2 regions of the Duganella sp. S19_KUP01_CR8 genome follow, and region 2 is predicted to be linked to the other one. Evidence: predicted binding sites of a transcription regulator. Region 2 holds the regulator's gene; the other holds the start of a gene.
What was found. The regulator LexA, encoded in region 2, represses DNA repair genes until DNA is damaged. The targets are predictions, from matches to a motif close to ACTGTATNNNNATACAGT.
Positions count from the first base shown of each region.

Region 1 (4,933 bases), on a different contig from region 2:
GCAGCGCGCCAGCGGCGCTTACTGGATGGGGCGTGGAATCGATGTCGTGCTCGAAGGGGATTTCCAGGCTGCCGCCTTGGTGCTGGATGGCGTTTGAAACAGCATGACACGGCAGGGAATATAGGCGTGTTGTCCTGCGGCCTGCTAGTTCAGACTGGCGAGGTAGGCGCACAGCATATCGGCCAAGGCTTCCGAGTAGGCGTGGGTTTCTTCCTCCGTGCGCGGCATTTCCGAAAACTGTTTGCCGACTGAACCGAAGGTCGTCATGATGAGGTCGCCCGCCAGGGCCCGCACGCTGTCCGTGACCGATGGCAGGGCTTCCAGCATGAAGGCGTTCATGATGTCATCGACCTCCGACCGCGTCTCGTGGGCTTCGGGGCTGTCGCGGTAGTACGGCGCGGCGTCGTTGAGCGCGGTGCGGATGTCGGCTTCTTCCACTTCCGAACGCAGGAAGGCGTGCACCAGTGCGCGCAGCCGCTCCAGCGGCGGCTTCTGCTTGTCTTGCAGGATGTTGACCAGCATCTCGGTGGTTTCCCGCCACTCATCCGACTGCAGCCTGAACAGGATGGACGCCTTGTTCGGAAAGTACTGGTACACCGATCCCACGCTCACACCGGCACGCTCCGCCACCCGCGTGGTGGTGAAGCGGCGCACGCCCTCCTTCGCCAAAACCTGAATAGCCGCTTCAAGAATGGCCGAAACCAGGTCCGCCGAGCGTGCCTGCTTGGGCTTCCTGCGCGAGGAGATTGGGGCTTTTGCGGGGTCTGCCATGGGGGGAGCTTCCGAATGCGAATATGAAACATGAAGGATTCTTCATATTATATCCATTCTTCATTCGAAAGGAATCACCATGACAACCCTGACCAATAATCCCGTGGCCTCGCTGCTCGACCGCCTGTTTGACGAAGCCGACGCCGTGCAGATCGCCGCGATTCCGGCCGTCGCCGAATTGTCCAAGGACGAGCGCGACCGCCTGATGCGCAGCAAGACCGAATACCTCAACCTCTACCATCGGCTGAAGGATGTGCCGCTGCCCGTGTCGCGCCAGACCGGCGAGTTGCTGTACATGCTGACGCGCAGCTGCCGTGCCCGCAATATCGTCGAGTTCGGCACGTCGTTCGGTATCTCGACCTTGTACCTGGCAGCCGCGCTGCGCGACAACGGCGGCGGCCATCTGATCACCAGCGAGTTCGAACCGACCAAGGTGGCGCGGGCCCGCGACCATCTGGAGCAAGGCGGCGTGCTCGACTTGGTGGACATCCGCGCCGGCGATGCGCTGGAAACGCTCGCCAGCGATCTGCCGGAACAGGTCGACCTGCTGCTGCTCGACGGCGCCAAGGCGCTGTATCCCGAGATCCTCGGCCTGGTGCGGAGCCGGCTGCGGCCGGGTGCGCTCGTCATCGCGGACAACGCCGACATGAATCCGGACTATGTGGCGCTGGTGCGTTCGCCTGAATCTGGCTTCATGTCGCTGCCGTTTGCGGAAGATGTTGAACTTTCCGTCTACACCGGCGTGTAGGCCTCCTCAAAATAAGTCCAGCTGACCGGCGTCGGCCGTCGCCTTGGCGCGCGCGCCCAGCGGCGGCACCACCAGCGGACGGGTGAACTGCGACGCGTCCATGTTGTGAAAGCGGCTGCCGCGTCCGGTCAGGCCGAGACGTTCGGTGGCGATCTTGAAGCGCTGGCGTATCAGCTCGGCCCACACGCCCTCGCCTTTCATGCGGGCGCCGAAGTTGCTGTCGTAGTCTTTGCCGCCGCGCATTTCACGCACGCGGTTCATCACGCGCTGGGCCCGCTCCGGGAAGTGCGCTTGCAGCCACTGGTGGAACAGCGGCGCCACTTCCCACGGCAGGCGCAGCACCGTGTAGTGGGCGCTGACGGCGCCTGCCTCCTTCACCGCTTCCAGGATGCGCTCCAGATCGGGCTCGGTGACGAAGGGGATGATGGGCGCGACACTGACCGCGACCGGGATGCCGGCGGCGGTCAGCGTGCGGATCGTGCGCAGGCGACGGGCGGGCGCGGCGGCGCGCGGCTCCAGCGTGCGCGCGATGGCAGGATCCAGCGTGGTCAGCGTGATGGCGACGCCGGCCTGCTGCCGGGCCGCCATCGCCGACAGGATGTCGATATCGCGCTCGATCAGCGAGGACTTGGTGATCAGGCCAACCGGGTGCTGGCATTCCTGCAGCACCTCCAACACGCGGCGGGTGAGCTTGCGTTCACGCTCGCAGGGCTGGTAGGCGTCCGTATTGACACCGAGCGCGATCGAGGACGGCTCGTAGCTGGCCTTGGCCAACTCGCGCCGCAGCACTTCCGGCGCGTTGACCTTGGCGAAGATCTTGCTCTCGAAGTCCATGCCGGGCGACAGGCCGAGATAGCTGTGCGTGGGCCGCGCGAAGCAATAAATGCAGCCGTGCTCGCAGCCCCGGTAGGGATTGAGCGAGACGCTGAACGGCAAATCCGGCGAAGCATTGCGGCTGAGGATGGATTTGCAGAGCTCGTCCGTGACTTGCGTCTTCCAGGGCGGGGCTTCCTCCTCTTCACGCTCCCAGCCGTCGTCATACGCCTCGCGCGCGTGGACCTCGAACCGCCCTTGCAGGTTCGACACCGCGCCACGGCCTTTTTGCGCCTTCAACGACGGCGGCGGCAGCATTACATGCTCCTGATTATTTTCATCGTGGTTTTCATCGTAAGACATCGCGGCACCAAACTACTGTATACATATACAGTATTCTAGGCGCTTAAAATGACGATATCAAGCGAAATATCAAAGGTGCATGCTTGCCTTCTTGGGAACCAAGTGATCAAGCTGGTATCATGCAGGGCTTCCGGGGGACGGAATTTCCCCGCGCCACGCGCGCCCCCAACCCACACCTCGCCAGGATGCCGCCGATGCGGCGCCCCGGCTCACCCGATACGAGCAAACAATATGAACAATTCGACTCAACCATTGCCGTCGTTTTTTAGCAGGATTTCCATCGCCATCGGCGCGTTTTTCCGCGCGCTGTCCGACGCCGAGTACGCAGCGCGCCTGATGCGCATCGACGACGCGCCGCAGCCGGCCGCCGCTCCTGTGGCAGCTCCGGCACCAGCCCCGGCGCCCGCGCCTGCGCCAACGCCGCTGCGCGTGGCCACGCCGGATGCCGCCTTGCAGCTTCTGAGCCTGTTCCAGCGCGAAGCGCGCCTGATCGACTTCACCCAGGAAAACCTGAGCGCCTACTCCGACGCCGACATCGGCGCCGCCGCGCGCGTGGTGCATGAAGGCTGCAGCAAAGTGCTGCGCGAGCACTTCACCATCGAAGCGGTACGCAGCGAGGCCGAAGGCAGCCGCGTGGTGCTGGAAGAAGGCTTCGACGCCAGCGCCGTGCGCCTGACCGGCAACGTGGTCGGCAGCGCGCCGTTCCGCGGCGCCTTGAGCCATCGCGGCTGGCGCGCCTCCAACGTGCGTCTGCCGAAACTGGCCGAAGCACACGATGCCGCCATCCTGGCGCCGGCGGAGGTGGAATTATGAGCGACCCACGCTACGCCATCGGCATCGACCTTGGCACCACGCACAGCGCGCTGTCCTATGTGGACCTGGGCGCCAGCGACGGCGAGAAAACCCAGCACGGCGTGCTGGCCATTCCGCAGCTGACCGCACCGGGCACGGTGGAAGAACTGCCGCTGCTGCCGTCCTTCCTTTACCTGCCGCACGCGGACGAATTGGCGCCGGGCGAATTGAGCCTGCCATGGCCGCAATCGCCGGAAGAACAAACCGCCGTCGCCGGCGAGATGGCGCGCAGCCGTGGCGCCACCACGCCTATCCGCCTGGTCTCCAGCGCCAAGAGCTGGTTGAGCCATCCGGGCGTCGACCGCCGCTCCGCCCTGCTGCCGAACGACGCGCCGGAAGAAGTGTCGCGCGTCTCGCCGCTGGAAGCATCGACCCGCTACCTGACGCACCTGCGCCAGGCGTGGGAGCAGGCCTACCCTGACGCGCCGTTCGGCGAACAGGCGGTGACGGTGACGATCCCCGCATCGTTCGACCCAGGCGCGCGCGAACTGACGGCCGACGCGGCACGCGCGGCCGGCTACACCAACCTGACCTTGCTTGAAGAGCCGCAAGCGGCCCTGTACAGCTGGATCCAGGGCAGCGAAGGCCGCTGGCGCAAGGAAGTCAAGCCGGGCGACATCATCCTGGTGGTGGACGTGGGCGGCGGCACCAGCGACTTTTCGCTGATCGCCGTGCTGGAACGCGACGGCGTGCTGGAACCGCACCGCATCGCGGTGGGCGACCACATTCTGCTCGGCGGCGACAATATGGACCTGGCGCTGGCGCATCTGGTGGCGCGCAAGCTGGCCGCCAACGGCACCCAGCTCGACGCCTGGCAAATGCGCGCGCTGACCTACGGCTGCCGCAGCGCCAAGGAAAAACTGCTGGCCGACGCCAGCGTCGATACCTGGCCTATCGTCGTGCCGAGCCGTGGCTCGAAGCTGATCGGCGGTTCGATCCGCACCGAACTGACGCGCGACGAAGTGACTACCTTCATCCTCGACGGTTTCTTCCCACAGGTGGAAGCGTCGGCCCGTCCGGCGGTGCGCACACGCGCAGGCCTGACGCAGCTTGGCCTGCCGTATGCGCAGGACGCCGGCATCACGCGCCATCTGGCCGCCTTCCTGGCGCGCCAGTTGGGTGCGACCAGCGAACTGGAAGGCTACGTCGGCAAGCAAAGCGCCGACGCGACCTTCCTGCATCCAACGGCGGTGCTGTTCAACGGCGGCGTGTTCAAGTCGGACCTGCTGTCGCAGCGCATCATGGACGCCATCAACGACTGGCTGTACCTGGAAGGCTCCGAGCCTGCGCGCATGCTGGGCGGCGCGGACCTGGACCTGGCGGTGGCGCGCGGCGCGGCCTACTACAGCTACGTGCGTCGCGGCAGCGGCGTGCGCATTCGCGGCG
Region 1 is NZ_JAQQPR010000005.1:115,483-120,415, reverse strand. It holds gene V6M89_RS06830 (alpha-galactosidase) at 1-97, shown strand, start outside; gene V6M89_RS06825 (TetR family transcriptional regulator) at 145-771, opposite strand; gene V6M89_RS06820 (O-methyltransferase) at 851-1,519, shown strand; gene V6M89_RS06815 (PA0069 family radical SAM protein) at 1,526-2,650, opposite strand; gene V6M89_RS06810 (DUF2760 domain-containing protein) at 2,927-3,508, shown strand; gene V6M89_RS06805 (Hsp70 family protein) at 3,505-4,933, shown strand, end outside.
Region 1: a site for LexA is predicted at 2,710-2,727, ahead of V6M89_RS06815 (PA0069 family radical SAM protein). Genes of this name have one in related genera too.

Region 2 (4,933 bases):
ACTTCGAGGCTTCGTGCTTCGACGGCGTCTACGTCACCGGCGACATCTCCAAGGACTACCTGGACAAGCTGGAATACGCGCGCCACCATCCTAAGGCCGCCGGTCCCGAGGATGCTGGACGCTCGCAACTGAATCTGAATCTCGCGACCGCCGAAGGCTGATGTCGCGCCCGGTGCGGATGATTCCGCACCGGGCTTTTTTTTTGACTGCTTGAACATGAACGACAAGAAAAACTACGGCTTCACCACCACCATCCTGCACAACGATCGCCAGAAGGGCATCGAGCACGGTTCGCTGCACAAGCCCATCCACACTTCGGTCGCTTTCGGTTACGCCGACGCGCGCCAGCTGGCCTCGGTGTTCCAGGGCAAGGAACCGGGCTTCCGCTACGGCCGCCAGGGCAACCCGACCATCTCCGCGCTGGAGGACAAGGTCAACCAGATGGAGCAGGGCGTCGGCACGATCTGCTTCGCCACCGGCATGGGCGCGATCGGCGCCGTGTTCCAGTCGCTGCTGCGCGCCGGCGACCATGTGGTGTCGTCGTCTTTCCTGTTCGGTAACACCAACAGCCTGTGGCAGACCACCATGGCGCAGGGCGTGGCGGTGTCGTTTGTCGACGCCACCGATGTCGCCAACGTCGCCGCCGCCATCACCGACCAGACCCGCGTGGTGTTCGTCGAGACCATCGCCAACCCGCGCACGCAAGTGGCGGACCTGAAGCGCATCGGCGAGCTGTGCCAGCAGCGCGGCATCCTCTACATCGTCGACAACACGATGACCACGCCTTACCTGTTCCGTCCGAAGTCGGTCGGCGCCGGCCTGGTGGTCAACGCGCTGACCAAGTCGATCGGCGGCCACGGCAACGCGCTGGGCGGCAGCCTGACCGATACCGGCGCCTACGACTGGACCCGCTTCCCGAACATCTACGAGAACTACAAGAAGGCCGCGCCGCTGCAATGGGGGCTGGCGCAGATCCGCGCCAAGGGCTTGCGCGACTTCGGCTCGTCGCTGGCGCCGGAAGCGGCCCACCACATCGCCGTCGGCGCCGAGACGCTGGCGCTGCGCATGGAACGCACCAGCGCCAATGCGCTGGCGCTGGCCAGGCTGCTGGAGGCGGACGAGCGCGTGGCCGCCGTCCACTACCCAGGATTGGCGTCGCACCCGCAGCACGCCATCTCCAGCGAACTGTTCCGCAGCTTCGGCTCGCTGCTGAGCTTTGAGCTGAAGGACGGCATCGACTGCTTCGACTTCCTGAACCGCTTGAAGTTGGCGATTCCGGCCTCCAACCTGGGCGACACGCGCACGCTGATCATCCCGGTGGCGCACACCATCTTCTTCGAGATGGGCGCGGAACGCCGGGCGTCGATGGGCATCGCCGAGTCGCTGATACGGGTGTCGGTCGGTATCGAGGATGCCGACGATCTGCTGGACGATTTCACCTGCGCACTGGAAGCTTGCTGAGCGTCGCGCCGAGTTGTGATAATCTAAGCTTTCAATTTTGCTAAGCGGGAGGAGGCGTTATGAGAGCAGCATGGGTATTCGCCTTGACCGTGCTGTCGAGTAACGCCTTCGCCGACGAGCAGGCGCGCCGCCTGGCCCGCCAGGCCGAGATCGAGTACTACACCAGCCGCTACGACGGCGCCGATATTTCGCTGGCGCGTTTCAACTGCCAGCCTCCCAACATCCCGATGCGTCCGGCTCTGGCTGGCGGCCCTGCTGTGACGCAGGCGCTGGCCGCGTGGCGCAGCTGCTACGACCAGTTCCTTGCGAATTACAATGCCGCGCTCCCGGTAGGCAAGAGCATTCCTCCCGACCTGGCCGACCTGATGAGCGATGATGAAATGGATGCCGCCCAGACCTTGATGAGCGAGGTGTTCGTACGGGTGGCGGACGATGCCAAGCGCCAGGCGGACGCGGTCACGCTGGCGCAGGCCGCGTGGGAAGGCCGGCGCGGCGACATCGCCTTGAGCGCGCGCGACCTGTCGCACCTGCCGGAGACGGCCGGCAAGCGCTAGGCGTTTAGTGCCAGCTGCGCATCAGGCCGACCGCCAGGCCTTCCAGCGCGAACTCGTCGGCTTCAGGATCGACCTTGATGATCTTGAAATCCGGGTTTTCCGGCAGCAGCTCGACCAGGGAGCCGGTCTTGCGATAACGCTTGACGGTGACGTCGTTGCCGATGCGGGCCACGACGATCTGGCCGTTCTTGGCGCTGTCCACCTTTTTCACTGCCAGCAGGTCGCCGTCCATGATGCCGGCGTCGCGCATCGATTCGCCGCGCACCTTCAGCAGATAGTCCGGCTTGGAGGAGAACATGGCCGGATCGACGCTGTAGCTGGTCTCCAGGTTTTCCTGCGCCAGGATGGGCGAGCCGGCGGCCACGCGGCCGATCAGCGGCAGCGACATCATCAGCGACACCGGCACCTTGGAGGCGGCCGGTTCGGCGTGCACGCCCAGCAGGCGGATGCCGCGCGAGGTGCCGGCGGCGATCTCGATCGCGCCCTTGCGCGCCAGCGCCTGCAGATGCTCCTCGGCCGCGTTGGCGGATTTGAAGCCCAGTTCATTGGCGATTTCGGCACGGGTCGGCGGGAAGCCGGTGTTCTCGATGGCATCCTTGATCAGATTGAGAATTTGTTCCTGTCTTGCGGTGAGCTTGATCATAGAGTGCTTTAGGCCTGTGTATATAGACAGTCTGTATTTTTGTACAGTGTGAAGCGAAATGCAAGGGAATTTGTTGCTTAGCGCGAAATAAATTCATGGTGGGGTCAAGTCTGACATTCGGACACGGCCTCGACCGTAGCACCGCACTACGGTCGAGGCCGTGTCCGAATGTCAGACTTGACCCCGGATTGTCTTTTGCCGGAAAAGCTGATATAGTCGCGGGCTTACCTCTTCCCACACCTGTCTTGACGCCAGGGTGGGCTATATTCACAGTCCTTAAGGGAGTTTGCATGCGTCACTATGAAATAGTATTTATCGTCCACCCGGACCAGAGCGAGCAAGTGCCCGCCATGATCGAGCGTTACAAAGCCTCGGTAACCACCCGCGGCGGCGCCGTGCACCGTGTTGAAGATTGGGGTCGTCGTCAGATGGCTTACTCGATCCAGAAACTGGCTAAAGCACACTACATCTGCCTGAACATCGAATGCGACAACGAGACCCTGGTCGAGCTGGAAACCGCCTTCAAATTCAATGATGCCGTGCTGCGTCACCTGACCGTCAAGATGAAGAAAGCGGAAACCGCTCCTTCGCCGATGATGAAGTCGGTACAACGTGAAGATGCAGCGAAATCGCATCGCACCGAAGCTCCAGCAGTTGCTGCTGCTCCTGCGGCCTAATTGTTGCCAGGAACCGAGCTGAACCAGCTCCAGTTTATTGCCTTGATCGCCGAACGGGACGCCTTGCGCTACACCCCGGCCGGCATGCCGATCGTGAACGCTGTACTCCAGCACCGATCCCAGCAGACCGAGGCAGGCATCGCCCGATTGAGCGAGTTTGAAATTTCCGCGGTTGCCGCGGGCGAGATTTCAGGCCGCTTCAGTCAGGCGCCACTGGCAGGCATGTATCAGTTCAACGGTTTTCTGAACAAGAAGAATCGCAATAGCAAAAGCCTGGTGTTTCACATCATTGATTTTAGTGCTGTCCCAGACAGCTCAATTTAGATACAGGAGCCTAAAATGGCATTCGGTAAAAAGTTCGACAAAAACAAGCTCAAGCTGAAAGAAAAGCGCAAGCAACAGAATCCTTTGTTCAAGCGTAAGAAATTCTGCCGCTTCACCGCCGCAAACGTAGAACAAGTTGACTACAAAGACGTCGACACCCTGAAAGACTTCGTCCAGGAAAACGGCAAAATCATGCCAGCACGTCTGACCGGTACCAAGGCGCACTACCAGCGTCAAGTTGACACCGCAATCAAGCGCGCTCGCTACCTCGCGCTGCTGCCTTACACCGATCTGCACCACGCTTAATCGCGTCGTCTAGATAAGATCCTGGAGAAGAACTATGCAAATCATTCTGTTAGAAAAAGTCGTCAACCTGGGCAACCTGGGTGAAGTCGTTAAAGTTAAAGACGGTTACGCACGTAACTTCCTGATTCCGCAAAAAATGGCCCGCCGCGCTACCGCGTCCGCCGTTGCTGAATTCGAAGTCAAGCGCGCTGAACTGGAAAAAGCTGCTGCTGAAAAGCTGGCTGCCGCTCAAGCTCAAGGCGAGAAACTGAACGGCATGACCGTGACCGTTTCGCAAAAAGCTGGTGTTGACGGCCGTCTGTTCGGCTCCGTCACCAACTTCGACATCGCTGAAGCGCTGACCAAAGCTGGTTTCGCTGTTGAAAAAGCTGCTGTGCGCATGCCTACCGGTCCTCTGAAGACCGTTGGCGAGCACCCAGTAAGCGTTGCTCTGCACACCGACGTGGTGGTGGAAGTGACCGTTGCTGTCGTAGGCGAAGCTGCCTGATATTCGACCGGACGGCGACGTCTGGTCGGTATAGCAACACATTGAAAAAGCCGGGCTTGCCCGGCTTTTTTCTCGTCATAAATTTGTAATACGGCTCAAGCAAGCAGGTATAATTCGCGCCATGAACGCCCCCTCCGATCCGCAAGTAGATTCACTCCGCGTCCCGCCGCATTCCATCGAAGCAGAACAGTCCGTCATCGGCGGCCTGCTGCGCGATAATGCGGCGTTCGACCGCATTGCGGATATGATGCATCCGGAAGACTTTTACCGCTACGACCACCGCATCATCTACGAGCAAGTCGTCAAGATGATCAACGCGTCCAGGCCGGCCGACGTCATCACGGTGTTTGAAACCCTGACCCAGCTGGGCAAGGCGGAAGACGTGGGCGGCCTGACCTACCTGAACGCCATGGCGCAAAACACGCCATCGGCCGCCAACATCCGCCGTTACGCCGAGATCGTTCGCGATCGTTCCATCCTG
Region 2 is NZ_JAQQPR010000012.1:149,869-154,801, reverse strand. It holds gene purF (amidophosphoribosyltransferase) at 1-161, shown strand, start outside; gene V6M89_RS14215 (cystathionine gamma-synthase family protein) at 217-1,461, shown strand; gene V6M89_RS14210 (hypothetical protein) at 1,521-2,015, shown strand; gene lexA (transcriptional repressor LexA) at 2,020-2,658, opposite strand; gene rpsF (30S ribosomal protein S6) at 2,949-3,335, shown strand; gene priB (primosomal replication protein N) at 3,354-3,659, shown strand; gene rpsR (30S ribosomal protein S18) at 3,675-3,965, shown strand; gene rplI (50S ribosomal protein L9) at 4,000-4,452, shown strand; gene V6M89_RS14180 (replicative DNA helicase) at 4,574-4,933, shown strand, end outside.